One region of the Rhizobium sp. NLR8a genome, then DNA from elsewhere that is predicted to be linked to it. Evidence: predicted binding sites of a transcription regulator. Region 1 holds the regulator's gene; each other region holds the start of a gene.

Region 1 (7,321 bases):
CCGAAGCTGACGCTGACTGATCCAGCTCTCATTGCAAAATGGAAAGGCGGTCGAAAGGCCGCTTTTTTTATGTTTTTGGGGCAAAATTTGTCACTTCGCCGCGGATATAAAGATATATTTATGTCCTTGTGCGCTTGTCATCGGCGCTCGAACTGAGTACCTACTAGCTGGCTTTTATTCTTTGAGGGGAATCCCGGAATGCGCGCGAATTATCTCTTTACCAGCGAATCTGTTGCCGAAGGTCATCCGGACAAAGTGTGTGACCGCATCTCCGACGAGATCGTCGACCTGGTCTACCGCGAAGCGGCCAAGACCGGCGTCAATCCGTGGGGCGTGCGCATTGCCTGCGAAACGCTGGCAACAACCAATCGCGTCGTTATTGCCGGCGAGGTCCGCCTGCCACCGAGCCTGATGAAGAAGGACAAGGACGGCAAGGACGTCATCAATCCCTCGAAGTTCAAGGCCGCCGCCCGCCGCGCCATCAAGGATATCGGCTACGAGCAGGACGGCTTCCACTGGAAGAAGGCAAAGATCGACGTGCTGCTGCACTCTCAGTCGGCCGACATCGCCCAGGGCGTCGACAGCGCCGCCGACCAGCAGGGCGACGAGGGCGCCGGCGACCAGGGCATCATGTTCGGTTACGCCTGCAAGGAAACGCCGGACCTGATGCCGGCCCCGATCTATTATTCCCACAGGATTCTGCAGCTGCTAGCAGCCGCCCGCAAGAAGGGTGACGGCGAAGTCGCCAAGCTCGGCCCCGACGCCAAGAGCCAGGTGACCGTGCGTTACGTCGACGGCAAGCCGTCGGAAGTGACCTCGATCGTGCTTTCGACCCAGCATCTCGACGAGAGCTGGGATTCCAAGAAGGTTCGCGCGGTCGTCGAACCCTATATCCGCGAAGCACTCGGCGAACTGAAGATCGCCGAGGATTGCAAGTGGTACATCAACCCGACCGGCAAGTTCGTCATCGGCGGACCGGACGGCGATGCAGGCCTCACCGGCCGCAAGATCATCGTTGACACCTATGGCGGTGCGGCTCCGCATGGCGGCGGCGCATTCTCCGGCAAGGACACGACCAAGGTCGACCGTTCGGCTGCCTATGCCGCCCGCTACCTCGCCAAGAACGTCGTCGCCGCCGGCCTTGCCGACCGCTGCACGATCCAACTCTCCTACGCCATCGGCGTCGCGCAGCCGCTGTCGATCTATGTCGACCTGCACGGCACCGGCAAGGGTGTGTCGGAAGACCAGGTCGAAGCGGCGATCCGTCAGAATATGGACCTCTCGCCATCGGGCATCCGCCGTCACCTCGACCTCAACAAGCCAATCTACGCCAAGACCTCGGCCTACGGCCATTTCGGCCGCAAGGCCGGCCGTGACGGCTCGTTCTCCTGGGAGCGCACCGACCTCGTCAAGGCGCTCAAGGAAGCCGTCAAGACCAAGGCTGCTGCATGACGGATATGGAGCGCCGGGGACGGGCGACCGAAGCCTTTTTCGGTCGCCGCAAGGGAAAGGCCCTGCGCGAACAGCAGGCGGAAACGCTGAACAGCCTGCTCCCGGCATTCCTCATCGATCTCTCGGCGGCTCCCCCGGAGCCGCTGACATCCCTCTTCCCGACCCCGGTCACGACATTGCGGCTGGAAATCGGTTTCGGCGGCGGCGAACATCTGATTCATCGGGCGCTCGAAAGACCTTCGACCGGTTTCATCGGCGTCGAACCCTTCGTCAATTCGATGCAGAAGCTTTTGTCGCGCATCGGCGAAACCGGTGCCTCCAATATCCGCGTCTATAATGACGATGCAACGCAACTGCTCGACTGGCTGCCGGATGGCACGCTCGACAAGATTGATCTGCTCTATCCCGACCCATGGCCGAAGCGGAAGCACTGGAAGCGCCGCTTCGTCTCGAAGACCAATCTCGACCGCTTTCATCGCGTGCTGAAGCCCGGCGGCCTTTTCTGCTTCGCCTCCGACATCGACACCTATGTGAACTGGACGCTGATCAAATGCCGCGACCATGGCGGCTTCGACTGGATGGCGGAAAACGCGGCGGATTGGCTGACCCCCTATGAGGGCTGGCCGAGCACGCGCTACGAGACGAAAGCGCGCCGCGAGGGCCGTTCCTCGGCCTATCTGACATTCAGGAAGATCTGACTTCAGCGAACACTGCGCTGGAAGCAATTGAAGGCCATGTAGTGCCGTGCGGCACCAACGACGATTAGTTCCGAAGCAGTATGGCTTTCAAATGCATGATGGCATTTGGTTTTTCATAGGCACTGATGGCGTTTGACGGTCAGTGCAGACTGACCGTCTTCAATTCGTCTTCGGCCGCCTTGAAGAAGGTGCTGGAGCGGTTGTCCGTCAGAAGGATGGGCGTGCCGTCGGCGCCGAAGAGTGCCCAGAGATCGACGTTCGGATCGATATCCGGTGCCTCTGGGAAGCACTTGGCGACCTCTTCAGTGCGCATCTTTCTGATATAGGCGACCTCGCCGTTGCCGATGTGGGCAAGCTCGGATTTGGTCAAGCGAGACGTGGCTTCTTTCATCAACATTCCTGTTCCTCCGGGAGAAGGGACCAACGGTTCGACAAACCGTTGTGCTACTGTGAAACCGAAATGTTAATTTTCTTGACCATGCGGGCGGGTTCGGGACGAATTAGATCGACGGAGAGCAGACCGTTCTTGAGGCCGGCGCCAAGCACCTGCATGCCGTCGGCCAGCACGAAGGTGCGCTGAAACTGGCGGGCGGCGATGCCGCGATAGAGATAGTCCCGCTCGCCCTGCTCCAGCTGGCGGCCGCGGATCACAAGCTGGTTCTCCTCGGTGGAGACATCAAGCTCCTCCTCGCTGAAACCGGCAACCGCAAGGGTGATGCGCAGACGTTCGGGGGCGCCGCTGTCGGCGGCGATGCGTTCGATATTGTAAGGCGGGTATCCGTCGCTCGCCTTGGAAATGCGCTCCAGCGTCTTTTCCATGGCGTCGAAGCCCAGAAGCAACGGGCTGGCGAAAGGCGTAATGCGGCTCATCTCTTTTCAAGTCCTTGATGCAAGCGACCATCCCGGACCTCAAGCGCAGCATCCGGATGCCGCTAATATGGGGGCATGATTACGGCGCTGCAAGGCGCGCACGACCCTCCCCAATTTAAACATCTGTCAATTTTCGAATGGCCGCGGCCGCCTCCTTGCTTGACAAAGGACCTGCTGCCTCGCATCAAAACATGCCCGCGCGTAATGTGCCGATTTGCGACGGGAAATGAAGAGATGGTGTCTGCCGGGACAACCGGCATGGCGGAAACGGGACGAGTGGAATGGCAAGCGCGAGAAAGATCATCATCGACACGGATCCCGGCCAGGATGACGCGGCCGCCATCATGCTGGCTTTCGGCAGCCGCGATGAGCTCGAGGTGCTGGGGATCACGACGGTCGCTGGCAACGTGCCGCTGTCATTCACCAGCCGCAACGCGCGCATCGTCTGCGAGCTCTGCAGCCGCACGGATGTAAAGGTTTTCGCCGGAGCCGATAGGCCGATCGCCCGCAAGCTGGTGACGGCAGAGCATGTGCATGGCAAGACCGGGCTCGACGGCCCTGATCTGCCCGAACCGACGATGGCGCTGCAGCCCGGCCACTCCGTCGATTTCATCATCGAGACGCTGCGCCGCGAGCCGGAGGGCACAGTGACGCTCTGCACGCTCGGGCCGCTCACCAATATCGGCATGGCCTTCCAGAGGGCGCCCGACATCGTTGCCCGCGTTCGCGAGCTGGTGATGATGGGCGGTGGCTTTTTCGAGGGCGGCAACATCACACCGGCCGCCGAATTCAACATTTATGTCGACCCCGAAGCCGCCGACATCGTTTTCCGCTCCGGCGTCCCGATCGTGATGATGCCGCTCGACGTGACGCACCAGCTGCTGACCCGCAAGGACCGGGTCAAGCGCATGGCCGAGATCGGCACGGCGCCGGCAAAGGCCATGGTCGAAATGCTGGAATTCTTCGAACGCTTCGATATCGAGAAATACGGTTCCGACGGCGGGCCGCTGCACGACCCGACGGTTGTCGCCTATCTGCTGAAACCAGAGCTTTTCCAGGGCCGGGACTGCAATGTCGAAATCGAGGTCCAGTCCGAACTCACCGTCGGGATGACCGTCGTCGACTGGTGGCATGTGACCGACCGCAAGCGCAATGCCAAGGTCATGCGCCATGTCGATGCGGACGGCTTCTTCGATCTGCTGATCGAACGCTTCGCCCGCATCTGATTTTTATCTCCTTCTCCGAGCCGGAGAGGGAAACCGAGCTCAGGCGTCCTTCTCGTCGAAGACGGAATTGATCTCGGCCTCGACCGGCTTCGGGCCACCCTTGGCGACGCCGACCATGGCCGGGCGCAGGACGCGTTCGCCGATGGTGAAGCCGGCCTGCACGACCTGGACGACGGTATTGTTCGGCACTTCGGAGTTCGGCACTTCGAACATCGCCTGATGGAAATTCGGATCGAATTTCTGGCCAACCGGCTCCAGCTTGCGAACGCCGTGGCGCTCCAGCGCCGCGAGCATCGCGCGCTCGGTCATCTCCACACCTTCGATCAGCGTGGTGAGGCCGGCATCGGCCGTGGCCTTGGTCTCCGGAGAGATGGCGTCCAGCGCCCGGCGCAAATTGTCCGAGACGGCGAGCATGTCCCGGGCGAAACCGGCGACGGAATAGGATTTTGCATCCTTGACCTCGCGCTCGGTGCGGCGGCGCAGATTATCCATCTCGGCGGCAAGGCGCAGATAGCGGTCACGCAGCTCGGCATTCTCGGCCTTCAGGAGGTCGAGCGGATCCGGCTGGTTTGCCTCCTCCTGCCCGGCAGTGGCTGTTTCGACGTTGACGGCAGCGTCGGCTGCGGCGTTGGCCGCAGTTGCGTCAGGTCCGTTTTTCGTCGTTTCATCGGTCATGACGGTCTCCGGTTGGTGTTTTCAGATGCGCCCGATATCGAGGTTTGACCGGAAAAAATCAAGTCTGCGTGACGAAGAAGCGAAAATTCCGCAGCTTCGCCAGTGATGACATCAAAGCGGATTGCGCGACAGGCGGGAGACGAGCTGGGCGGTATAATCCACCATCGGCACGATACGGGAATAATTGAGCCGCGTCGGGCCGATGACACCGACAGCGCCGACAATCCGGTCGTCCTCGTCGCGATAAGGCGCGACGATGAGCGACGAGCCGGACAGCGAGAAGAGCTTGTTTTCCGAACCGATGAAGATCCGAACGCCCGAACCACTTTCGGCCAGGTTAAGAAGCTCGATCAGGCTATCCTTCTTTTCGAGATCATCGAACAGCATGCGCAGCCGGTCGAGATCCTCGGCGCCGGCGAGGCCTTCCAGCAGATTGGCGCGGCCACGGATGATCAGCTGGGCGGGCTTTCCCTCGTCCGGGCTGCCGGCCCAGACGGCGATGCCGCGCTCGACAAGATCGCGCGAGAGCGCATCGAGTTCGTGACGGACATCATCCTTCAGACGGCTTAATTGTTTGCGCAGCTCCGGCAGCGTCTGGCCGGACATGTGGGCGTTGAGGAAATTCGCCGCCTCCGTCAATTGCGACGAGGTGATGCCTGCCGGCAGTTCGATGATGCGGTTTTCCACCTGATCGTGATCGCCGACGAGTACGGCGAGCGCCTTTGTCGGCTCAAGCCGGATGAACTCGACATGTTTCAACACCGGATCGCTTTTCGAGGTGATGACGAGGCCGGCCCCGCGCGAGATGCCGGAAAGCATGCGACTCGCCTCGTTCATCATCGATTCTACCGGATTGCCGCCGCTTTCGGCCCGCACCTGGCGATCGATGCTGGCACGCTCCTCGGCGGAGAGATCGCCGATCTGCATGAAGGCATCGACGAAGAAGCGCAGCCCGATCTGGGTCGGCAGCCGGCCGGCGCTGACATGCGGGGAATAGATGAGACCGAGCTCTTCGAGATCGCTCATGACGTTGCGCACCGAGGCCGGCGACAGCGACATCGGCAGCAGGCGCGACAGATTGCGCGAGCCGAGCGGCTCGCCGCTTTCAAGATACCCTTCGACGATGCGGCGGAAAATTTCCCTGGAGCGTTCGTCCAGTGCAGCAACGGCATCCGAAACCGACGTCGACCTGATGCCCATGAACCTTTTCAAACCCACGCTGATGATGCTCCCGAAAATATAGTCAAACTCGCACCCGTGGCAAAAGGGAATTTGCAAATGGGCGCCGCCAATCGTAGAAGCGGTCAACAACTCCAGGAGATGAGAATGCGGCCTTCAGGCAGAAAAACCGACCAGATGCGCAAGGTCTCGTTCGAGCGCAATTTTTCCAAGCATGCGGAAGGCTCGTGCCTGGTGAAATTCGGCGATACGCACGTGCTTTGCACCGCGAGCCTCGAGGAAAAGACGCCGCCATGGCTGCGCAACACCGGCAAGGGCTGGGTCACGGCCGAATACGGCATGCTGCCGCGGGCAACCGGCGAGCGCATGAAGCGCGAGGCCGCCGCCGGCAAGCAGGGCGGCCGCACGCAGGAAATCCAACGGCTGATCGGCCGGTCGCTGCGCGCCGTCGTCGATCTGCAGGCGCTCGGCGAAAAGCAGATCACGCTCGATTGCGACGTCATCCAGGCCGACGGCGGCACACGGACGGCCTCGATCACCGGCGGCTGGATCGCGCTCTACGACTGCCTGAAATGGATGGAAAGCCGCAACATGATCAAGGTCGACCGGGTCCTGAAGGACCACGTCGCCGCCATCTCCTGCGGCGTTTTCGCCAGCCAACCGGTCATCGACCTCGATTATCTCGAGGATTCCTCGGCCGAGACCGACGCAAATTTCGTCATGACCGGCGCCGGCGGCATCGTCGAAATCCAGGGCACGGCCGAAGGCACGCCGTTCAGCGAAGAGGAATTCAGTTCGCTGATGCGGCTTGCCAAGAACGGCATCGGCGAACTCGTCGCCCTGCAGAAAGAGGCGATTGCGGGATGAACCCCATGCTGGAAGGCATGTTGGAAACGGCGCTCTATGCGCGCGATCTCGATCAGGCCGAGACGTTCTACGAAGACGTTCTCGGGCTTGAAAAGATCACCCGCGCCGGCAATCGGCATGTCTTCTTCCGCTGTGGGCCTGGCGTTCTCCTGATCTTCAACCCCGAGGAAACGATAAAGCCACCGGCACCCGACGCACTGCAGGTGCCGCCGCACGGCATGACCGGGCAAGGCCATGCCTGTTTCCGGGTGTCCGGTCGCAATATCGATGCGATGGCCGAACAGCTGATGGCGGCTGACGTCGCGATCGAATCCGAGGTGCACTGGCCAAACGGCGGCCGCTCGATCTATTTCC
Region 2 (7,321 bases), on a different contig from region 1:
CCACTGCCTTTTTCGGCGACGTCGTGAAGATAGGCAACCGTTCGCGCCTCGTCTCCCGACACGAGAAGCGCGACCCGCTGGCAATGCTCAAAGAATGGCCGCCCGGTCTTGTCCACCTGCCCTTCATGCGCCTCTAAGGCGATTTGCATGGCATGGTCGAGATGCTGCATGGCGGTTACGGTCCTTCGGTCCTTCTGATTTTTCGCCGGGAAGGGTTCTCCCCGGTTGTTATCTCGATATCGGGCGTCGTGGAGCCGGCAACACCAAGGTCGGCTCGCGGCGGATCGAGATCACCGCTTTCCCCGGCTCCTTGCAGCAAGGCCGCATCATCTCTGTCGTCTTGATCAAGCAGGTCTTGCAGCGTCTCATGCTCGTCTTCGCCAGCCAGTTCGTCGCAAGCTTGCATCCAGTGACGCAGGTCCGAACCTTCAGGGCGGCCTTCGGCTTCCCAGATTTCATAGGCGCGCCGGCGTATCTGCTCGTGTTTATCTATGGCCATGATCTTCTCCAGTTTCGACCTGACCTCGCTACTCAATTTGGCGGGCGGCGACGAGCCGGGCGGCCATCTTCAAGGCGTGTTGATGGTCGGAAGAAAATCCTCCACCTGTTTGCGCTGATCCTTTGAAAGCGTCTCCACTCGCTCTTTCCAAAAGCGTTCGGCCGCCGGGGGATCCTCATTCCATTGACGAACAGTGGTGATGTTGTCGTCGATCTTGGACCGGCGCCGCCCGCCGAGACTGAGATACTCCCTCGCCAGTTTCAGGCTTGGGGTCTCGGTGCCGCTCTCGCGATCCAACGTCGAACGCACATTGCAGCGGGCGGCTTCCAATGCCGCCTGGCGATCGGCCTCAGCTTGCTGCGTGTCGAAGGAGCGCGCATCGTCGGTTCCACTCTCGGGTGAGATGTTGGTTGGGGAAGTGGTCATGGATCACCTTTCGATGCTGTGATCCAATAACCTCCGCCAGCCGCGAGAGTTCCGCATGCTGGCGATTGATTCGAGCGGGCGGCCAAGCCAAGCCGTCCTGCCGGCAATCAGTGAACGGCCATGCTTACCATGCGATAGGGGTGCACGGCCTCGAACTGCGAGATCATCGCCGTTGCCTGGAGCAACACGCGCTCGGCATTCTCGGGATCGTCCCTGGCGAGTTCGTCGGCATTGACGCGGATCGCTTCGGCCATGTTGTTGGAGAGCACGGCAAATTGCGTATTGCCTTCGACAAGAGCCTCACGCGCCGTATCCTCCAGCGTGCGAGCGATATCGACGAAGATCTCCTCGCGTTCCTCGATACTGAGGTCTTTGATTATATTGGTCTTCTCTTCCATGTCACTCACTCCTAAGACGTGGGACGGTGATCGAGCTCATCGAGCCTCGATCGCCAGAGAGCTAGGAACGCCGACATCCGGATTCAAGCCTTGTGCAGTTTGAACTCGCCTTCGAGACGAGGGGACGACTATCTTCATTATGTCGAACGCAGGAAGGGGGCTTCTGTTCCCGGGAGAGTTGCTAGCAGTCGACAGCAGAGAGTGCTAATTTTTCTCCTGCTCCTCTTGAAATCGAAAAACGCTCGAACCAGATCATTCGCGCAATGCGCGCGACTTGCACCCGTCCGGATCTCATCAATCCGGTCCGGCCAGCACCGACACCGTCGTCATTGTTTGTCTATGGAGGAAGACATGTCGTTCCGACCGCTTCATGACCGCATTCTCGTCCGCCGCGTCGATTCCGAGGAAAAGACCAAGGGCGGCATCATCATTCCCGACACCGCCAGGGAAAAGCCGCAGGAAGGCGAGGTCATCGCCGTCGGTCCCGGCGCACGCGACGATGCCGGCCAAATCCAGGCACTCGACGTCAAGGTCGGCGATCGCATCCTGTTCGGCAAGTGGTCCGGCACGGAGATCAAGATCGATGGCGAAGACCTGCTGATCATGAAGGAAAGCGACGTGATGGGTATCATCGAAGCTCAGAGCGAGCGGAAAGAGGCCGCCTGAGTCCATCAAGTCGGAAGTCAACGCTAAAGCGCGTTGCGATCTCTGAGGGTCGTCCCTCGCGCTTTGGATCTTAATTTCTTCGCATGTCGTTCTCGCAAAACCGCTGTACACTTGGCGACATGCGCTAGCTGCCGATGAAGGAGTGAGGACATGGCTGCTAAAGAAGTCAAATTCAGCGTCGAAGCCCGCGAAAAAATGCTGCGCGGTGTCGACATCCTGGCCAACGCCGTAAAGGTGACACTGGGTCCGAAAGGCCGTAACGTCGTGATCGACAAGTCGTTCGGCGCGCCGCGCATCACCAAGGACGGCGTTTCGGTTGCCAAGGAAATCGAGCTCGAAGACAAGTTCGAAAACATGGGTGCCCAGATGGTCCGCGAAGTCGCTTCGAAGACCAGCGACATCGCCGGCGACGGCACCACGACTGCGACGGTGCTCGCCCAGGCGATCGTCAAGGAGGGCGCCAAGGCCGTGACATCAGGCATGAACCCGATGGACCTGAAACGCGGCATCGATCTCGCCGTCAGCGCTATCGTCGAAGAACTGAAGGCCAACGCCCGCAAGATATCCAACAATGCCGAAATTGCCCAGGTCGGCACCATCTCCGCCAATGGCGATGCGGAAATCGGCCGCTTCCTGGCGGAGGCCGTGCAAAAGGTCGGCAATGACGGCGTCATCACCGTTGAAGAAGCCAAGACCGCCGAAACCGAACTCGAGGTCGTCGAAGGCATGCAGTTCGACCGCGGCTATTTGAGCCCCTATTTCGTCACCAATGCCGACAAGATGCGGGTCGAATTCGAGGATCCCTATATTCTCATTCATGAGAAGAAGCTGTCGAACCTGCAGGCGATGCTGCCGATCCTCGAAGCCGTGGTTCAGTCCGGCAAGCCGCTCCTCATCATCGCTGAAGACGTCGAAGGAGAAGCCCTTGCGACCTTGGTCGTCAACAAGCTGCGCGGCGGCCTGAAGATCGCTGCCGTCAAGGCGCCTGGCTTCGGCGACCGCCGCAAGGCCATGCTTGAAGACATCGCCATCCTGACCGGCGGCACCGTCATCTCCGAAGATCTCGGCATCAAGCTTGAGAATGTGACGCTCAATATGCTCGGCCGGGCAAAAAAGATCACGGTCGAGAAGGAAAACACGACCATCATCGACGGCGTCGGTTCGAAGGAGGAGATTTCAGGCCGCATCGCCCAGATCAAGGCCCAGATTGAAGAAACCACCTCCGACTACGATCGCGAGAAGCTGCAGGAACGTCTTGCCAAGCTCGCCGGCGGTGTTGCCGTCATCCGCGTCGGCGGCTCGACGGAAGTCGAGGTGAAGGAGAAGAAGGATCGCGTCGACGACGCGCTGCATGCAACACGCGCGGCGGTCGAGGAGGGCATCCTGCCCGGTGGCGGTGTGGCGCTGCTGCGCGCTGTCAAGGCACTCGACAATTTGAAGACTGCCAATGACGATCAGCGGGTCGGCGTCGAAATCGTGCGCCGTGCGCTCGAGGCCCCGGCTCGCCAGATCGCCGAAAACGCCGGCGCCGAAGGTTCGGTAGTTGTCGGCAAGCTGCGCGAGAAGAGCGAATTTTCCTATGGCTGGAACGCTCAGACCGGCGAATTCGGCGATCTCTACGCGCAGGGCGTCATCGATCCGGCCAAGGTCGTCCGCACCGCGCTACAGGACGCATCTTCCATCGCCGGCCTGCTGGTGACGACGGAAGCGATGATCGCCGAAAAGCCGAAGAAGGATGCTCCTCCGGCGATGCCCCCCGGCGCCGGTATGGACTTTTAAGACAAGGCCGCAGGCTCGCCTGGACACGCCTGGCGGGCCTTTTCCGAGGGAATGAAGATGGTTCAAACGATCCTAAACCGATCGCAGGTGCCGCTGGACTCCCGCGATCTCGAAACCTGCCAGCGCGTCTTCGACAAGCTCAGCGCCGATTACGCAGTGGCAAGAGACAGCGACGAAGCCGAACGAATGGCGAGCATCATCATCGAGCTCTACCGACAGGGCGTGCGCGATCCCAATCATCTGCAGGCGATGGTCGAGGCGGCTCGCGGTCTCTTCGAGACAAACGGACGCCCACCGGCTGCTCACTGACTGCACGGAACCGTCACGGCGAAGGCTGATATAATGCAGCCTCCGCCGCGCACACGGACAGGGACAGGGACTGGGACTGGGACTGGGACTGGGACTGGGACTGGCGTTGCGCGTTTTATCAGCCGCTGCAAGGAGCCGTGGCACTTGATCCTCACATCGCCCTCGGAAATCGATTCCGATTCTGGGGCTGATGCGCTAGTGACAGAGTTCGAGTGCATTCTGAAGGTTCGCAATGATTCCACGCCTCCAGCCGAAGGTTACCCTCGCCCTCCCCGCCACAGGGTTTTTCCAGCGGCTCGTCGAAGCGGGATTCGAGGGCGACATCGAGACCGGCCCGGCCAGCCGAACCGTATTTTCGACCGACAATTCCATTTACCAGCTTGAGCCGACGGGCATCCTTTTTCCGCGAGGCGTAGAAGACCTGCAGCACCTAGCGTCCGTGCTGGCAGAACCCACGTTCCGCGGAATAAGTATTGCACCGCGCGGCGGCGGCACCGGCACGAACGGGCAATCCCTGACATCTGGCGTGGTGGTGGATTGTTCGCGGCACATGAGGTCCATTCTCGAAATCGATCCCGTCCGCAGGGTCGCGCGCGTGCAGGCGGGCGTCGTCAAGGATCAGTTGAACCAGGCGCTGAAACCTTACGGTCTCTTTTTCGCGCCCGAACTCTCCACCTCCAACCGCGCCACGATCGGCGGCATGATCTCCACCGACGCCTGTGGCCAGGGTTCCTGCCTCTACGGCAAGACCAGCAACCATATTCTCGGATTGCGCATCGTGCTGGTGGACGGCTCCGATTTTTGGTCGCGCCCGCTCGATGCGGAAGCGCTCGATGAGATCGTCGCAGGTAAGGACCGCGTCGGCGAGATCCACAGAACGGTGGAGCGGATCACACGCGAAAAGCGGGACCGGATCACTGAGGTTTTCCCGAAACTCAATCGCTACATGACCGGCTACGACCTCGCCCATGTCAGGCGCGACGACGGATGCTTCGACCTCAACGCCGTTCTCTGCGGATCGGAGGGAACGCTGGCTTTGATCGCCGAAGCCGAACTCAACCTTCTGCCGATCCCCGCTCATGCGGCGCTGATCAATATCCGCTATGGCGATTTCAATACCGCCCTGGAAGACGCCCGCGATCTCGCGGCGCTGAAGGTCGCCTCGGTGGAGACCATCGATGAGAAAGTACTTGGTCTTGCGAGACGCGACATCGTCTGGACCGGCATCGCCCGCTTTTTTCCGGATGAACCGGACGCGGTGACCGATGGCATCAATATCGTCGAAGTCCTCGCCGACGACGAGGAGGAGCTCGAACGCAAGCTCTCGGAAGTGACCGCAGCTCTCGACGCCGGCATAAGCACCCGCCATGCCGGTTACACGATTGCCCGAGGCCATGCTGAGGTCGAGGCGATCTGGTCGATGCGCAAGCGCGCCGTTGGCCTGCTCGGAAATGTGGAGGGGCCGGTCAGGCCTGTCGCCTTCGTCGAGGATACGGCCGTGCCGCCGGAAAATCTGGCGGCCTATATTCGCGAATTCCGCGCCCTTCTCGATGGCGCTGGCCTTTCCTACGGCATGTTCGGCCATGTCGATGCCGGCGTGCTGCACGTGCGGCCAGCCCTTGACCTCACCCGCGACGCTCATGTCCGGCTGGTTCGGGAGATCAGCGACGCCGCGGTGACGCTCACCCGCAAATATGGCGGCGTGCTCTGGGGAGAGCACGGCAAAGGGGTGCGTTCGGAATATGTGCCTGAATTCTTCGGCGATCTTTATCCCTGCCTGCAGGAAATCAAGCGGGCTTTCGATCCGGATAACCGGCTCAATCCGGGCAAGATTGCCACGCCTTCGTCAGAGGCGCTGACAAAGATCGACGATGTCCCGCTGCGGGGAGATACCGACCGTATCATCGGCAACCAGATCCGCTCCGCCTTCGACAATGCCGCCTATTGCAACGGCAATGGCGCCTGTTTCGATTTCGACGAAACGAGCCCGATGTGCCCCTCCTACAAGGCGACGCGCGACCGGCGCTTTTCGCCCAAGGGCCGTGCCGCGCTGATGCGGGAATGGTTGAGGCTGCTTGCCGAAAATGGCATCGATCCCCGCGATGAGGCAACGCGCCTGCGGCGAAGCGCTCCGCTCGCGAGCCTCGCGCGACGCGCCTTCAACTCGCTGAGCCCGGCAAATCGGGACGATTTTTCCCATGAGGTGCGCGCGGCGATGGAGACCTGTCTCGCCTGCAAGGCCTGCGCCGGGCAATGCCCGGTGAAGGTCAGCGTGCCGGCCTTCCGCTCGAAATTCCTGGAACTCTACTACGGACGTTATCTCCGTCCGCTGAAGGACCCGCTGGTCGCGGCGATCGAGACGACCCTGCCGCTCGTCCAGCGCATCCGCCCCGCCTACAACATGGTCGTCGGCACGCGGGTCGGCAGAAGGTTGATGCGTGTGGTGGGGCTGACCTCGCTGCCGCGTCTGCCGCAAATCTCACTGGCAAAGGAAGCCGCCCGCCTCGGCGTGCCGCTTGCGACCGCTCAGACGATCGAAGCGCTGTCGCCGGGTGAAAGGCAGCGGAGCGTGGTCTTCGTCGCCGACAGCTTTACCGCCTATTTCGATCCTGACGTTGCACTCGCCGCAATCGTTCTCGCCAGGAAATCAGGCTTCTCACCCCTTCTCGCGGCCTCCCATGTCAATGGCAAAGCCCTGCATGTGCATGGCTATCTCGGACGCTTCGCCGATGCAGCCCAACGGACAGCAGGCTATCTTCAGCAGCTCGATGATGCCGGAATGACGCTTGTCGGCCTCGATCCGTCGATGACGCTCGCCTTCCGCAGCGAGTATAAAGGAATGCTGAAGGCGGCAGTCCTTCTTCCCCAGGAATGGCTCGCCGCCAATCTCGACCGGCTCGCCGCTTCCCCTTCGGTCGTCAAGGGCAACAGCTTCCGCTTGATGCCTCATTGCACCGAACGCACCAATGCGCCGGCCTCCGTCGCACAATGGCAAAAGATCTTCGAAAGCCTTGGCATTGACCTTCAGGTTGCGCAAACCGGCTGTTGCGGCATGGCCGGCACCTTCGGGCACGAGGCCCGCAACCGCCCGATCTCCGAACGCCTCTACGCGATGAGCTGGAAACCGGAAGTCGATGCGGCCGGCGATACCGATATCCTTATGGCGACAGGATATTCCTGCCGGTCGCAGGTGAAGGAAATTGACGCGAAGCGCATTCCACATCCGTTCCAGGTCATCGCCGGG
Region 3 (7,321 bases), on a different contig from region 1:
AACCGTCGACGATCGTGGTGTTTTCCTTGGAGATCGAAACCTTCTTGGCACGGCCGAGCATGTCGAGCGTGACGCTTTCGAGCTTGATGCCGAGGTCCTCGGAGATGACGGTGCCGCCGGTCAGGATGGCGATGTCTTCGAGCATGGCCTTGCGGCGGTCGCCGAAGCCAGGCGCCTTGACGGCAGCAATCTTCAGGCCGCCGCGCAGCTTGTTGACGACGAGCGTTGCAAGGGCTTCGCCTTCGACGTCTTCAGCGATGATGAGGAGCGGCTTGCCGGTCTGGACGACGGCTTCGAGAACCGGGAGCATCGACTGCAGGTTCGAGAGCTTCTTCTCGTGGAGGAGAATGAAGACGTCTTCGAGGTCGGCGACCATCTTTTCCGGGTTGGTGACGAAGTAGGGGCTGAGATAGCCGCGGTCGAACTGCATGCCTTCGACGACTTCGAGTTCGGTTTCGGCGGTCTTGGCTTCTTCAACCGTGATGACGCCTTCGTTGCCGACCTTCTGCATGGCTTCGGCAATGTCGAGACCGACCTGACGTTCGCCGTTTGCGGAGATCGTGCCGACTTGGGCGACTTCCTCCGAAGTGTTGATCTTCTTGGCCTTGGCCTGGAGATCCTTGACGACTTCAGCAACGGCGAGATCGATGCCGCGCTTCAGGTCCATCGGGTTCATGCCGGCGGCAACGGCCTTGGCGCCTTCGCGAACGATCGCCTGGGCAAGAACGGTTGCAGTCGTGGTGCCGTCGCCGGCGATGTCGTTGGTCTTCGAAGCGACTTCGCGGACCATCTGGGCGCCCATGTTTTCGAACTTGTCTTCGAGTTCGATTTCCTTGGCGACGGAAACGCCGTCCTTGGTGATGCGCGGAGCGCCGAACGACTTGTCGATGATGACGTTACGACCCTTCGGGCCGAGCGTGACCTTCACTGCATCGGCGAGAATGTCGACGCCGCGCAGCATCTTTTCGCGCGCGGTGCGGCCAAACTTGATTTCTTTAGCTGCCATGTTTGTGACTCCTGAATTCGATTTGTTCGGGCGAAACGCCCGTCAGCCATTTCGGGAAAGCGGATCGGCCGATCAGCCGATGATGCCCATGATGTCGGCTTCCTTCATGATCAGAAGGTCTTCGCCGTTGATCTTGACTTCAGTGCCGGACCACTTGCCGAACAGAACGCGGTCGCCAGCCTTGACGTCGAGAGCCACGACCTTGCCGGACTCGTCACGTGCGCCGGAGCCGACGGCGACGATTTCGCCTTCCTGCGGCTTTTCCTTGGCGGTGTCGGGAATGATGATGCCGCCCTTGGTCTTCTCTTCGGACTCGACGCGACGAACGACGACGCGGTCGTGAAGCGGACGGAAATTGGTGCTTGCCATTGTCTAATCCCTCGATCGAATGACATTCGCGGACCGGAGCGGTCCACATGGATAAGTGTTAGCACTCCTCTAAGGTGAGTGCTAGCGCTCGAGCATTTAGGGATGGCTCCGAGAGGAGTCAATGAGAGCAATCACGAATTTTTGTGCCGGAATTGTGAAGAGGCGGTGAATTATCGGAGATTGTCATTGAAATGTTCTCTAACCGTTGCGTTCGGCAACGTCGCCCGACCTTGCCGTTCGCTCTGGCCGGGATTGCCGGCGCTCTTGTCTGCCAAGGTGAAGAAAATGCCTTGCCATCGCCTTGCGCCTTTGCAATGTCACCGGTGACTGAAGCAAATCGGGAAATCGGCATGGCCAGGCGGATAGAAAACTTCTCGCAGATATCGGCGCATTACGACGTGGTGCTCTGCGACGTCTGGGGGGTGGTTCACAACGGCGTCGATCCGTTTCCGAAGGCCGCCGCCGCCCTTCAAGCCGCGCGTGAGAGCGGCGTCGCCGTCGTCCTCATCACCAATTCGCCGCGCCTTTCCTGGCAGGTGGTTGAGCAGTTGCGCCATATCGGAGTCCCCGACAGCGCCTATGACCGGATCGTCACCTCGGGCGACGTCACTCGCGGGCTGATTTCAGAAGGGCCGAAGACGGTCTTTCTGCTCGGCCCCGAGCGCGACAAGGCGCTTCTCGAAGGCATTGGCGTCGAACGTCGGCCGGCGGGCGAAGCGCAATCGCTCGTCTGCACCGGCTTTTTCGACGACGAGACGGAGAAGCCCGAGGATTACACCGACATGCTTCTGGATTTTCAGGCACGCGACGTGCCGATGATCTGCGCCAATCCCGACCTCGTCGTCGAACGTGGCCATCGCATCATCCCCTGCGCCGGCGCCATGGCCGCCTATTACGAGCAATTAGGCGGCAAAACCCGCATTGCCGGCAAGCCGCACCAGCCGATCTACGAAGCGACGCTTGCGGCCGCCCGCGAGCTTCGCGGCGATTTTTCCATTGACCGCGTGCTGGCGATCGGAGACGGCATGCCGACGGATGTGCGCGGCGCCTTGAATTTCGGTCTCGATCTTCTCTACATCAGCGGCGGTATTCACGCGAAGGAATACACCTTGAACGGCGAGACCGACGAAGCGATCCTCAACGCCTATCTCGATCGGGAGAAGGCGGCGCCGAAGTGGTGGATGCCGCGTCTTGCATGAAGAGAAGCCAGCCGATGACCGTCTTCCACCGCAATGAAACCCGCGAACCCTTGCCCGCCCATCTCAAGGGCGGGGTGATCGCCATCGGCAATTTCGACGGCGTGCATCGCGGCCATCAGTCGGTGCTGAACCGTGCGCTCGAAATCGCCAAGGCGCGCGGCATTCCTGCCCTGGTGCTGACCTTCGAGCCGCATCCGCGCACGGTGTTCCGGCCGCAGACACCGGTCTTCCGTCTGACGCCCGCGCCGCTCAAGGCCCGCATCCTGGAAACCCTTGGTTTCAATGCGGTCATCGAATATCCCTTCGACTATGAATTTTCGCAGCGCTCGGCCGACGATTTCATCCATTCGATCCTGAAGGATTGGCTCGGCGCCTCCGAGGTCGTCACCGGCTTCGATTTCCATTTCGGTCGCGGTCGCGAAGGTGGTCCTGCCTTTCTGATGAATGCCGGCCAGACCTATGGTTTCGGCGTCACTCTGATCGATGCCTTCCGCGACGAGAACGCCGACGTCGTCTCTTCGAGCCACATCCGGGCGCTCCTGAAGGACGGCAATGTCAGCGAAGCGGCCGGCATGCTGGGCTACCGCTACACTGTCGAAGCCGAGGTGATCGACGGCGAAAAGCTCGGCCGCCAGCTCGGTTTTCCCACCGCCAACATGCGCCTGCCGCCCGAGGCCGAACTCGCCGCCGGCATCTACGCCGTCCGCTTCCGCCGCCAGGACGGAATGCTCCACGATGCCGTCGCCAGCTATGGCCGCCGGCCGACCGTCACGGAAAACGGCGCGCCGCTGCTCGAAACCTATCTCTTCGATTTCAGCGGCGATCTCTACGGCCAGCGCTGCGCCGTCTCCTTCTTCGGCTATATCAGGCCCGAGCTGAAATTCGACGGCCTCGATGTGCTCGTCGCCCAGATCAAACGCGACGAGGAGGAGGCGAGGGCGCTGCTGGCGGGCGTCGTGCCGCTCGGCGAACTTGATCGGAAACTGTGTTTCGCCTGAGTTCGTCACGGCTCGGGATATTCCGCATGGTGGAATCGGCCCTGACCTGGGTTGCCAGGCCTGCGATTTCTTCTCTTCCTTTTCCCGGCAAAAACGCCTATGAACCGGCGCTATGACGAAATTTCGGCTGGCGACCACGATACGAATTATCGGCCCGGCCTTCCGCGCGCGCTAAGCGGCCGGGAGGTCCGGGTTTTTGGCGCTTGCGAGCAGGCGCTTCCGCCGCCACCTATTTTCACGTCCGTTGCGCCCCTCCCTGGGCCGCCAAAAACGATTGTCGAACATGACCGAAACCGCCGAAAAGATCGATTACTCGAAGACCCTCTATTTGCCCGAAACCGATTTCCCGATGCGCGCCGGTCTGCCGCAGAAGGAGCCGGAGCTCGTTGCCCGCTGGCAGCAGATGGATCTCTACAAGAAACTGCGCGCCTCCGCCGCCGGCCGCGAGAAATTCGTCCTGCACGACGGCCCGCCCTACGCCAATGGCAACATCCATATCGGCCATGCGCTGAACAAGATCCTCAAGGACGTCATCAACCGTTCGTTCCAGATGCGCGGCTATGACGCCAACTACGTGCCCGGCTGGGATTGCCACGGCCTGCCGATCGAATGGAAGATCGAGGAGGAGAACTATCGCGCCAAGGGCAAGGCCAAGCCCGACCTGAGCGAGCCGGCGGCGATGATCGGGTTCCGCCGCGAGTGCCGCGCCTATGCCGAGAAGTGGATCAAGGTCCAGGGCGACGAGTTCCAGCGCCTCGGCATCGTCGGCGACTTCGAAAACCCGTATCTGACGATGAACTTCCATGCGGAAAGCCGTATCGCCGGTGAACTGCTGAAGATCGCCGCAAGCGGCCAGCTCTACCGCGGCTCCAAGCCGATCATGTGGTCGGTCGTCGAGCGCACCGCGCTTGCCGAAGCCGAGGTCGAATACCACGATTATGAAAGCGACACGATCTGGGTGAAGTTCCCGGTCGCGAAGGGCTCGGAGAGCCTCAAGGATGCCTTCGTCGTCATCTGGACGACCACGCCCTGGACGATCCCCGGCAACCGCGCGATCGCCTATTCCTCACGTGTCGCCTACGGCCTTTACGAAGTCACGGCCGCCGAGAACGATTTCGGCCCGCGCCCGGGTGAAAGGTTGATCTTCGCCGACAAGCTGGCTGAAGAATCTTTTGCCAAGGCAAAGCTGCAGTACAAGCGTCTCGCCGACGTCACGGCTGCCGATCTCGCCGGCATCACCTGCGCGCATCCGCTTAGAGGCCTCGACGGCGGTTACGAGTTCGAAGTCCCGCTGCTCGAGGGCGATCATGTCACTGACGATGCCGGTACCGGTTTCGTGCACACGGCGCCGAGCCACGGCCGCGAAGACTTTGACGTCTGGATGGCGCATGCCCGTGAGATCGAGGCGCGCGGCATCGAGACCAAGATCCCGTTTCCGGTCGACGACGGCGGCTTCTACACGGCCGATGCCCCCGGTCTGGAAGGCGCACGCGTGATCGACGACAACGGCAAGAAGGGCGATGCCAATGATCGCGTCATCAAGGCGCTGATCGATCGGAACGCGCTCTTTGCCCGCGGCCGTCTGAAGCACCAATATCCGCATTCCTGGCGCTCCAAAAAACCGGTGATCTTCCGCAACACGCCGCAGTGGTTCGTCTATATGGACAAGACGCTGTCGGATGGGACGACGCTGCGCAATCGGGCGCTGAGCGCGATCGATGACACCCGCTTCGTGCCGGCCGCTGGCCAGAACCGTCTGCGCGCGATGATCGAGCAGCGCCCGGACTGGGTGCTTTCCCGTCAAAGAGCGTGGGGCGTGCCGATCTGCGTCTTCGTGAATGAGCAGGGCGAAGTCCTGAAGGACGAGGCCGTCAACCAGCGCATCCTCAATGCCTTCGACGCAGAGGGCGCAGACGCCTGGTTCGCGGAAGGCGCCAAGGAGCGCTTCCTCGGCAACGAGCATGATCCGGCCAAGTGGACGCAGGTCATGGATATCCTCGACGTCTGGTTCGACTCCGGCTCGACGCACACCTTCACACTGGAAGACCGCCCCGACCTGAAATGGCCGGCCGACCTTTATCTCGAAGGGTCTGATCAGCATCGCGGCTGGTTCCATTCCTCGCTCCTGGAATCGGCCGCCACCCGCGGCCGCGCGCCCTATAACGCCGTCCTCACCCATGGTTTCACCATGGACGAGAAGGGCGAGAAGATGTCGAAGTCGAAGGGCAACGTCACCGCCCCGCAGGAAGTGATGAAGGATGCCGGCGCCGATATCCTGCGTCTCTGGGTGATGACCTCGGACTATGCCGATGATCTCCGCGTCGGCAAGACGATCATCCAGACCAATGTCGACGCCTATCGCAAACTGCGCAACACCATCCGCTGGATGCTCGGCACGCTCGCCCACGACAAGGGCGAGGTCATTGCGCTTGCCGATCTGCCGGAGCTGGAGCAACTGATGCTGCACCGTCTCTCCGAGCTCGACCAACTCGTGCGCGAGAACTATGATGCCTTCGACTTCAAGAAGATCGCCCGCGCATTGATCGACTTTGCCAATGTCGAGCTCTCGGCCTTCTACTTCGACGTTCGCAAGGATGCGCTCTATTGCGATGCGCCCTCCAGCCTTCGCCGCCGCTCGGCGCTTTATGTCATCCGCATGATTTTCGATTGCGTGGTGACCTGGCTTGCGCCGATGCTGCCCTTCACCATGGAAGAGGCATGGCTCTCGCGCAATCCCTCGGCCATCTCGGTGCATCTGGAGCAGTTCGCTCCGGTCGCAAAGGAATGGCGCAACGATGCGTTGGCCGAGAAGTGGAGAAAGATCCGCGCAATCCGCAGCGTCGTGACCGGCGCGCTCGAAATCGAGCGCAAGGACAAGCGCATCGGTTCCTCGCTCGAGGCGGCTCCGGTCGTGCATGTCGCCGACGCGGCGCTTTGCAAGGCGCTCGAGGGCCAGGACTTCAGCGAAGTCTGCATCACCTCTGGCATCACGATCAAGACGGATGCCGGCCCGGCTGACGCTTTCCGTCTTGCCGAGGTGCCTGATGTTGCCGTCGTGCCGAGGCTTGCCGAAGGCGTCAAATGCGCGCGTTCCTGGCGCATCACCACCGATGTCGGTTCCGATCCGGAGTATCCCGACGTCTCGGCGCGCGACGCCGCCGCATTGCGCGAACTCGGCATCCGCGCCTGAAGATATTTGCCGGGTGAATTGCCTTCGAGGCGTTCATCCGGTAAAAGCTGCCTGAAAATGGCCGGATTTTTGCGTCAGGGGACGGTTGTCCGGTAGGGCGACGATTGCACCGGTGGCTGGAAGGGTTTTCATGTTCGCAACGCATTGGTTCCGTGTAGGCGCCTGCCTGTCTGTTGTCATGGTGGGATGCTCCCTGGTGTCCGGCTGCGCCAGCAGCCCGACCTACGGCACCGACAAGACGGCCATGGAGCAGCTGACCGACGATCTCGGCCAGTCCGTGTCGCTGACCGGGCCCGACCCGAAGAACAAGGGCGTCAAATATACGCCGCGTCCGACGCTGGTGCTGCCGGCTGAGGGGCAGCGCGAGACCCTTATCGCGCCGCAGCCGACGGTGGCCAACAAGGACAATCCGCAATGGCTTGAATCGCCGGAGGAGACCCGCGCCCGCCTCGTTTCCGAGGCTGACGCCAATTCGGACAACCCGAATTACCGCTCGCCGCTGGCGAGCTCCGCCATCGAAGGCGGCCGGCGCACGACCGAAGCCCAGACCCAGGCCTAT
Region 4 (7,321 bases), on a different contig from region 1:
GGGTGGGTGGTTTTCGACGACGGGTCCTGTGGGAACTCAGGGAAGCGGACGTATCCTGCCTCGCGGATGGGCGATCGCCATTATCCAAAGCCTTCAGCGCTTCAAGGATCTCGTCATAGGATACAGCTCTTTCGGCCCCAGGGTAAAGGCGGAGGGCTGGTACGGATTCGACTGCGAAGATATCGGATGCCCATGAAGCGAGAATTGCCCGCTTCTCGTCGTTGTCGATCTCGGCGGCGGCAAGCACGTCACGCGGGTGACCGAAATGCTTCGCCGGATGAAGCAGATGCGCCGCACTGATAGCTGCCACGGCATTCTGCTGTATGGAATTGCTGATGTTTTCCTTTCTCATAGCTTGGCTCCATTGATGTCGACCGATGGAACTTGTTTCATTCGGTAGTGCGTAGCACGGCCCGCCCCGAGGGCAGAGCGGGCCGAGCGATCGCTTAGAAGTCCATGCCGGCGCCGGCGGGCATGGCCGGAGCAGCTTCCTTCTTCGGCTTTTCGGCGATCATCGCTTCCGTCGTCACCAGCAGGCCGGCAACCGAAGCTGCATCCTGAAGTGCGGTGCGAACGACCTTGGCCGGATCGATGACGCCCTGCGCGTAGAGATCGCCATATTCACCGGTCTGGGCGTTCCAGCCATAGGAAAATTCGCTCTTTTCACGCAGCTTGCCGACGATGATGGAGCCTTCGGCGCCGGCGTTTTCGGCGATCTGGCGAACCGGGGCTTCGATCGCCCGGCGCACGATTTCAACGCCGACCCGCTGGTCGTCATTGGCAGTCTTCAAATTGTCGAGCGCCTTGACCGCGCGCAGCAGCGCCACACCTCCACCGGGCAGGGTGCCTTCCTCGACCGCCGCGCGTGTTGCATGCAGCGCGTCGTCGACGCGATCCTTCTTCTCCTTCACTTCGACTTCCGTCGAGCCGCCGACGCGGATGACGGCAACACCGCCGGCGAGCTTGGCAAGACGTTCCTGCAGCTTCTCGCGATCATAGTCGGAGGTGGTTTCTTCGATCTGCGCGCGGATCTGAGCGGTGCGACCGTCGAGTTCCGCTTTCGAACCAGCACCGTCGATGATGGTGGTATTTTCCTTTTCGATGGCCACCTTCTTTGCCCGGCCGAGCATATTGAGCGTCACATTCTCAAGCTTGATGCCGAGATCTTCGGAGATGACGGTGCCGCCGGTCAGGATGGCGATGTCTTCAAGCATGGCCTTGCGGCGGTCGCCGAAGCCAGGCGCCTTGACGGCAGCGATCTTCAGGCCGCCGCGCAGCTTGTTGACGACCAAGGTCGCAAGGGCTTCTCCTTCGACGTCTTCAGCAATGATGAGGAGCGGCTTGCCGGACTGAACCACGGCTTCGAGAACCGGCAGCATCGACTGCAGGTTCGACAGCTTCTTCTCATGAATGAGGATATAGGGATCCTCCAGTTCGACCCGCATCTTGTCCTGATTGGTGACGAAATAGGGGCTCAGATAACCGCGGTCGAATTGCATGCCTTCGACGACCTCGAGTTCGGTTTCGGCAGTCTTGGCCTCTTCAACGGTGATGACGCCTTCGTTGCCAACCTTCTCCATTGCTTCGGCAAGGTAGCGGCCGATCTCGGAATCACCATTGGCGGAGATCGTGCCGACCTGGGCAATTTCGGAATTGTTGGAGATCTTGCGGGCGTTAGTTTTCAGTTCCGCGACGACAGCGTCGACGGCGAGATCGATGCCGCGTTTCAGGTCCATCGGGTTCATGCCGGAGGCGACCGCCTTGGCGCCCTCCTTGACAATCGCCTGGGCGAGCACCGTCGCAGTCGTGGTGCCGTCGCCGGCGAGGTCGTTGGTCTTCGATGCGACTTCGCGCAGCATCTGCGCGCCCATGTTTTCGAACTTGTCTTCGAGCTCGATTTCCTTGGCAACCGAAACGCCGTCCTTGGTGATGCGCGGCGCGCCGAAGGACTTGTCGATCACGACGTTGCGGCCTTTCGGGCCCAGCGTCACCTTCACGGCATTGGCCAGCACATCGACCCCACGCAGCATGCGTTCACGGGCATCGCTATGAAATTTCACTTCTTTCGCAGCCATTCTTTCACTCCTTCAATAGGCAGCTTTTTGACTCATGCGCGGACATGCCTCAGGCGGCGATCTTTTCGGCCGCCTGGGCTTCAATAATGCCCATGACATCGCTTTCCTTCATGATCAGCAGGTCCTCGCCGTTGATCTTGATCTCAGTGCCGGACCACTTGCCGAACAGAACGCGATCGCCGACCTTGACGTCGAGCGCCTGGATCTGGCCGGCCTCGTTGCGTGCACCGGGCCCGACGGCGATGACCTCGCCTTCCTGCGGCTTTTCCTTGGCAGTGTCGGGAATGATGATGCCGCCCTTGGTCTTTTCCTCGGAATCGACGCGGCGGACGAGAATGCGATCATGAAGCGGTCGGAACGACATGTTTTCCTCCAATGGACAAACAATAGTGATGTTATTCCCCTGGCCGGACCGGATGACCAGTCCGGGCGGGTGCAAAACCTCGATCGAGCGTTCTGCGCGCAATGATCTGGTTTTGCGGTTTTTCCATTTCAAGAGGGCGCCATAAAAAAATTAGCACTCGTGCGAAGTGGCTGCTAACATCCTGTAAAGGAACAATAAACACGGTGGACGCGTTTCAGAAATCCGTTGATGGCTGCAAAATTTTGCGCCACCTTTCGAGCGTCACGAAACGGAGATGAAGTATGCGATTTTCCTCAGATCTGGAACGTCAGCTGAACGGCTATGGGCTGACCACTGCACATATCCTCTATCGCATTCCTGATTTTGAATCCGTGTTGCAGACCTATGTCTGGCAGGATTACGATCTTGCCCCGGACTTTCCGGAGATGCATAAGTTTCTCGAGTTCTGGCAGTCCTCCCTCGACGGGCCGTTGCATTCTGTTCGCTACACCCACCAGCGGCTGATCGGGCCGAACAAGTGGCGCCGCGTCATGGGCGAGTTCAAACTCCACTAAGTCGAACCGAACCATCCCAGAGAGACGTGCGTGTTGCCATAGGCGTATAGTGTCGCCTGGTAATCACTCGTGCTCAGCCGGACAAGGCCATGTCGGCGGCGCCGAGAGGCCGGCGGGCAGTTTGGTCGAGGCGTCACCGCAGGCGAGGTCGATCTGTGCCTGTTCGAGCCCGGCGGCAGCCGAGAGGTCGAGGCCTTCGATGCGAGTCAAGAACATGAAGGCGCGCTCGAAGATTAACGGGCCTTCGAAGGTGGCGTGGGAAAGGTCAGCGCGCGAGAGATTGGCGAAAGAGAATTTCACCCCCGTCAGCACCGCCTTGTCGAAATCGGCGCGGCCGAGTTCGGCCTTTTCGAAGCTCGCGCCGGAGAGCCGGGCGCCGGCAAAATTGGCGCGCTGCAGCTCGGCGCCGGCAAAGGAAGCGCCTTCGGCGGCAATATTGGCGAAGCTGGCGCGATAGGCCTCGACCTTGGCGAAGTTGGCCCCTTCGGCATGTGACCCCTCAAGCGAGGCCCGCACCAAGCTCGCCTTTTCCAGATTGGCGGATTTGAAATTCGAACCGCTGAGATCGGTCAGCGAGAAATCGGTGCTGAAGAGATTGGCGCCTTGGAGGTCACTGCCCTGCAACATCAGGTTTTTCTTCGTGCATTCCTGCCAGTCGAGCTTCGGCGAGGCCGTGCTGCCACAATCGGCAGCACGCGAGGAAATCGGAGCAGCGGCGAGAAGAAGGAAGGCAAGGAGGCCGAGCGGCGATCTATGCATTACCATTGAACTGTTGAACTCCATGACGCTTATCACGCCGCCTCTCGCGAAGCAGGCGGCCTCTCTTTTCTACACAGCTCAGAATACAATAAAAAGATAGTGACCGCTCCGGCAATGATTTGCCGGTCACTCCGTCCGGCGAGCGCTCATCCTCCGTCGGCCTTGCCCGAGCAAGTAGGTCAATCGGCCTCGCCGGGCAGGCGAAGCTCCATGCAGGTGAGGTCCAGCCAACGGCCGAACTTGGTGCCGACCTCGGAAAATCTGCCGACAATACGGAAGCCGAGCTTTTCGTGCAGCCGGATCGAGGCGGTGTTGTCGGCCTCGATGCCGGCGATCATCACATGGATATTGGCGGCCGCCGCACGCGCAATCAATTCGCGCATCAGGGCCTCGCCGATGCCGGCGCTGCGATGATCTTTCTCGACATAGACGGAATGTTCGACCGTGTGGCGATAGCCCTCGAAGGCGCGCCAGTCGCCATAGGAGGCATAGCCCGCGACCTGACCCGACTTGTCGGCGACGATGACCGGAAAGCCGCGGCCGTTGCGCGCGCTCAGCCATTCCCGTCGGTTTTCGAGATCGACGAGCGTCTCGTTCCAGATCGCCGTCGTGTGCTCGACGGCATGATTGTAGATATCCCGGATGGCGGGAAGATCGGCTTCGGTGGCGTCGCGGAGGAGGACGGCGTCTGTCATGATGACCCGGTTCGGATTGACTGCGCGGGTTGGCATACGCCGCAGTTCGAAAGATGTAAACGGCTGATACGGCAGAGAAAGGCTTGCGGAACGGTCTCGGGCAGGCCGCAGCTCAGAAGCCCGGCATTGGCAGGCTGAAACAAGCGAAGACGGCGGAATAATGCACGGCCGCTGCAATGACGACGAAACCGTGCCAGATGGCGTTCTGGAAACGCAGTTTCTCCCAGACATGGAAGATGACGCCGAGTGAATAGATGACGCCGCCGATAATGATCAGCAGCATCGAAGCGGAGGGAATGCGCGCGGCGACGGGCCCCGCCACCAGCACGCCGCTCCAGCCCATGGCGAGGTAAAGCAGGATGGCGAGACGGTCGTAGCGCCCGGGAAAGGCGCATTTCAGGACGATGCCGACGGCAGCGAACAGCCATATCGCCACCAGCATGAAGAAGAGCAGCGGATCGTCGGCGCCGCGCTCGAGGAATGGCGTATAGGTGGCGGCGATCAGGATGAAGATCGCCGAATGATCGAAGCGGCGCAGGAACCATTTGGTGCGCGAGACCGGCCAGACATTGTAGGAAAAGGAGATGGCAAGCGTCAGCACCAGTCCGACGCCATAGATCCAGGCGGCGGCGAGCGCGCCGTGGGAGCTCCAAACCGTGGCGTAAAAGATCAGAGCGGTGGCGCCGATCAGCGCCAACACGAGACCGACGCCATGGACGATGCCGTCGGCGATCAACTCGTATCTGTCGTAAGCCCAGCGAATGCCGTTGAACTCGGCCATGCACGCCAACCCGTTTCGTACCCGATTGCGATGGTCGCACCGAACTGGCGGGGGCGCAACTGCGGCGCATCGCGCGGGCAGTAAATCTTCGTGACAGACCGCGCGAGGTCTGCCCCGCCTCGACGACTGGGAAGAGCACTCGAAAATGGAGCGGCGAAGATTCAGATCTTCTGCCGCTCGACCAGCACTGAACACTTGGCGTGCCGTACGACGCGGTCGGCCGTGGCGCCGATAAAATAGTTGGAAAAATCCGGAATATGCGAGGCGAGGATGATGAGGTCGGCGCCGTAGCTTTCGGCGGCCGCGATGATGGCCTTGGCCGGCGGGCCGTTGCGGATGTCGATCGTCGCCGCGATCCCGGTTGCGGCGACCAGCGCTTCCAGCTTCTCGCGGCCGTCCTTCATGGCGTCCTCGAGCATATTGGCTGGCAGTTCGATCGCAACATAGGTCGGCACATCCTCGACGACGTTGAGCGCGACAATCTGGCCGCCCGCGTCGAGCAGCGAGGCGGCCTTGCGGAGAATGTTCTCTCCCCTGTCGAGGCTGCCGAGCGCGATCGCCACGATGATTTTCCTGTACATGGCTTCCCTCCATGACTGAGATGCATAAGCTTGCTCAGATGAAGATACGGGCGCATTGACTCCGATCAAGCCGGTGCAGGTCATCGTCAACATCTGCTCAACGCTTCATCCTCAAAAACAAGCCTTCTGTGAACAATCTGGATAGACCATATAGAGATCAAGTACGGCAACCGAGGAGACCAGGCGCATGAACCGGCGAGACTTCCTCGGATTTGCCACGGGCGGCATGATTGCCGCCACCGCCGGTACGCTTCAACTGCAGAGGCAGGAGACCCATTGATGACAGAAACATCCTATGCGCTGACGCGGCCTGCTCACATCGACCAGTCGCATCTCGTCGTTACCGACCTCGGCCTGGTTTCCGGCTTCTATCAGTCGATGCTCGGCCTGAAGGTCATCGAGAAGACGACGAGCGGCGAAGTGCTGGGGGTCGGGGGTCATCCGCTGCTGACGCTGACGACGGCAAGGGACGCGACAGTCGCGCCACGGACTGCCGCAGGCCTTTTCCACACAGCCTTCCTGATGCCCGATCGCACCGAACTGGCGCGCTGGCTGCGTCAAGCCGCCCACAACAATGTCGTGCTCGACGGCGCCTCGGACCATCTCGTCAGCGAGGCGATCTATCTTTCCGACCCCGAGGGCAACGGCATCGAAATCTATGCCGACCGGCCGCACGAGCAATGGAAATTCCACCAGGACGGCATGGTCGAAATGGCGACGCGGCGTCTGGACCTGCAGGCGCTCTACGATAGCGCGCCCAGTGATCGCTGGGACGGCATGGCTGAGGGAACGGCGATCGGCCATCTGCACCTGCAGGTCGGCGATATCCCGCAGGCCGACGCCTTCTACCGGGACGTGCTCGGCCTCAAGCTGATGGCCCGTTATCCCGGCGCGAGCTTCTTTGCGACCGGCGGTTATCACCACCATCTCGCCGCCAACATCTGGAACAGCCGAGGCGCCACCGCCCGCGCCGACAATATGACCGGGCTTTCCGACTACCGGATCCGTTTCAACGATAAGGCGACGCTCGACGCGGCGGTCTCCAGGTTCGACGCGCTGGAGATCAACAGCGAGAAGCGCGATGGCGGCGTCTTCCTCAAAGATCCCTGGGGCATCGGCCTGACGCTTTCGTCCTGAGCCTGTGCTATTGGACCTTCTCGGTTCCTGATGGCGTCGTCACCTGCGTCGGTCCGCCGCCGTTTCCGCTCGGCGTTGGCGACCGGTCTGTCGCTTCGGGCGGTCGTGCAGGGCCGGAGGCCGGGTCGTTGTTGAAGGCGCCGGGACCGGAGGGCTGCGTGTTGATCGGATCCGGCCTGGTCGAAGCCGTCGCGGTCGGATCATTGTTGCCGGGGTTTGGCCAGATCGCAACGCTCACGCCGGCAATGATGAGAACTGCCGCGCCCGCCGCAAGAACGGTCCAGACCCACCAACGCCGCTGATCGGCGGCTTTCAACCTCGCCTCGTCCGCATAAGGGGGATCGGTCGAATAGGTCTCGGTGGTTTTCGTCTGAT

What was found. Region 1 encodes HrcA, which represses chaperone genes, less so after heat shock. Its sites were predicted from a motif close to GTTAGCACTCNCNNNNNGNGAGTGCTAAC; they were not measured.
Region 2: HJC04_RS24960 (co-chaperone GroES) is a predicted target of HrcA. The motif match lies at 1,504-1,532, and genes of this name have one in related genera.
Region 3: groES (co-chaperone GroES) is a predicted target of HrcA. The motif match lies at 1,433-1,461, and genes of this name have one in related genera.
Region 4: groES (co-chaperone GroES) is a predicted target of HrcA. The motif match lies at 2,589-2,617, and genes of this name have one in related genera.

What each region holds. Positions count from the first base shown of each region.
Region 1 covers NZ_JABDWI010000004.1:120,612-127,932, reverse strand. The annotation lists gene HJC04_RS08865 (helix-turn-helix domain-containing protein) at 1-20, shown strand, start outside; gene metK (methionine adenosyltransferase) at 199-1,452, shown strand; gene HJC04_RS08855 (tRNA (guanosine(46)-N(7))-methyltransferase TrmB) at 1,449-2,150, shown strand; gene HJC04_RS08850 (DUF1150 family protein) at 2,290-2,547, opposite strand; gene HJC04_RS08845 (Hsp20 family protein) at 2,595-3,020, opposite strand; gene HJC04_RS08840 (nucleoside hydrolase) at 3,302-4,246, shown strand; gene grpE (nucleotide exchange factor GrpE) at 4,286-4,921, opposite strand; gene hrcA (heat-inducible transcriptional repressor HrcA) at 5,033-6,121, opposite strand; gene rph (ribonuclease PH) at 6,248-6,967, shown strand; gene HJC04_RS08820 (VOC family protein) at 6,964-7,321, shown strand, end outside.
Region 2 covers NZ_JABDWI010000014.1:63,889-71,209, reverse strand. The annotation lists gene HJC04_RS24980 (HD domain-containing protein) at 1-170, opposite strand, end outside; gene HJC04_RS24975 (DUF2934 domain-containing protein) at 176-499, opposite strand; gene HJC04_RS24970 (hypothetical protein) at 569-925, opposite strand; gene HJC04_RS24965 (hypothetical protein) at 1,033-1,323, opposite strand; gene HJC04_RS24960 (co-chaperone GroES) at 1,675-1,989, shown strand; gene groL (chaperonin GroEL) at 2,140-3,768, shown strand; gene HJC04_RS24950 (hypothetical protein) at 3,826-4,077, shown strand; gene HJC04_RS24945 (FAD-binding and (Fe-S)-binding domain-containing protein) at 4,310-7,321, shown strand, end outside.
Region 3 covers NZ_JABDWI010000008.1:211,780-219,100, reverse strand. The annotation lists gene groL (chaperonin GroEL) at 1-1,006, opposite strand, end outside; gene groES (co-chaperone GroES) at 1,079-1,375, opposite strand; gene HJC04_RS17175 (TIGR01459 family HAD-type hydrolase) at 1,726-2,574, shown strand; gene HJC04_RS17170 (bifunctional riboflavin kinase/FAD synthetase) at 2,589-3,572, shown strand; gene ileS (isoleucine--tRNA ligase) at 3,856-6,762, shown strand; gene HJC04_RS17160 (hypothetical protein) at 6,893-7,321, shown strand, end outside.
Region 4 covers NZ_JABDWI010000009.1:294,770-302,090, reverse strand. The annotation lists gene HJC04_RS31830 (hypothetical protein) at 1-352, opposite strand, end outside; gene groL (chaperonin GroEL) at 447-2,075, opposite strand; gene groES (co-chaperone GroES) at 2,125-2,439, opposite strand; gene HJC04_RS19360 (usg protein) at 2,721-2,993, shown strand; gene HJC04_RS19355 (pentapeptide repeat-containing protein) at 3,057-3,758, opposite strand; gene HJC04_RS19350 (GNAT family N-acetyltransferase) at 3,932-4,483, opposite strand; gene trhA (PAQR family membrane homeostasis protein TrhA) at 4,560-5,228, opposite strand; gene HJC04_RS19340 (universal stress protein) at 5,390-5,809, opposite strand; gene HJC04_RS19335 (twin-arginine translocation signal domain-containing protein) at 5,997-6,089, shown strand; gene HJC04_RS19330 (VOC family protein) at 6,086-6,946, shown strand; gene HJC04_RS19325 (hypothetical protein) at 6,954-7,321, opposite strand, start outside.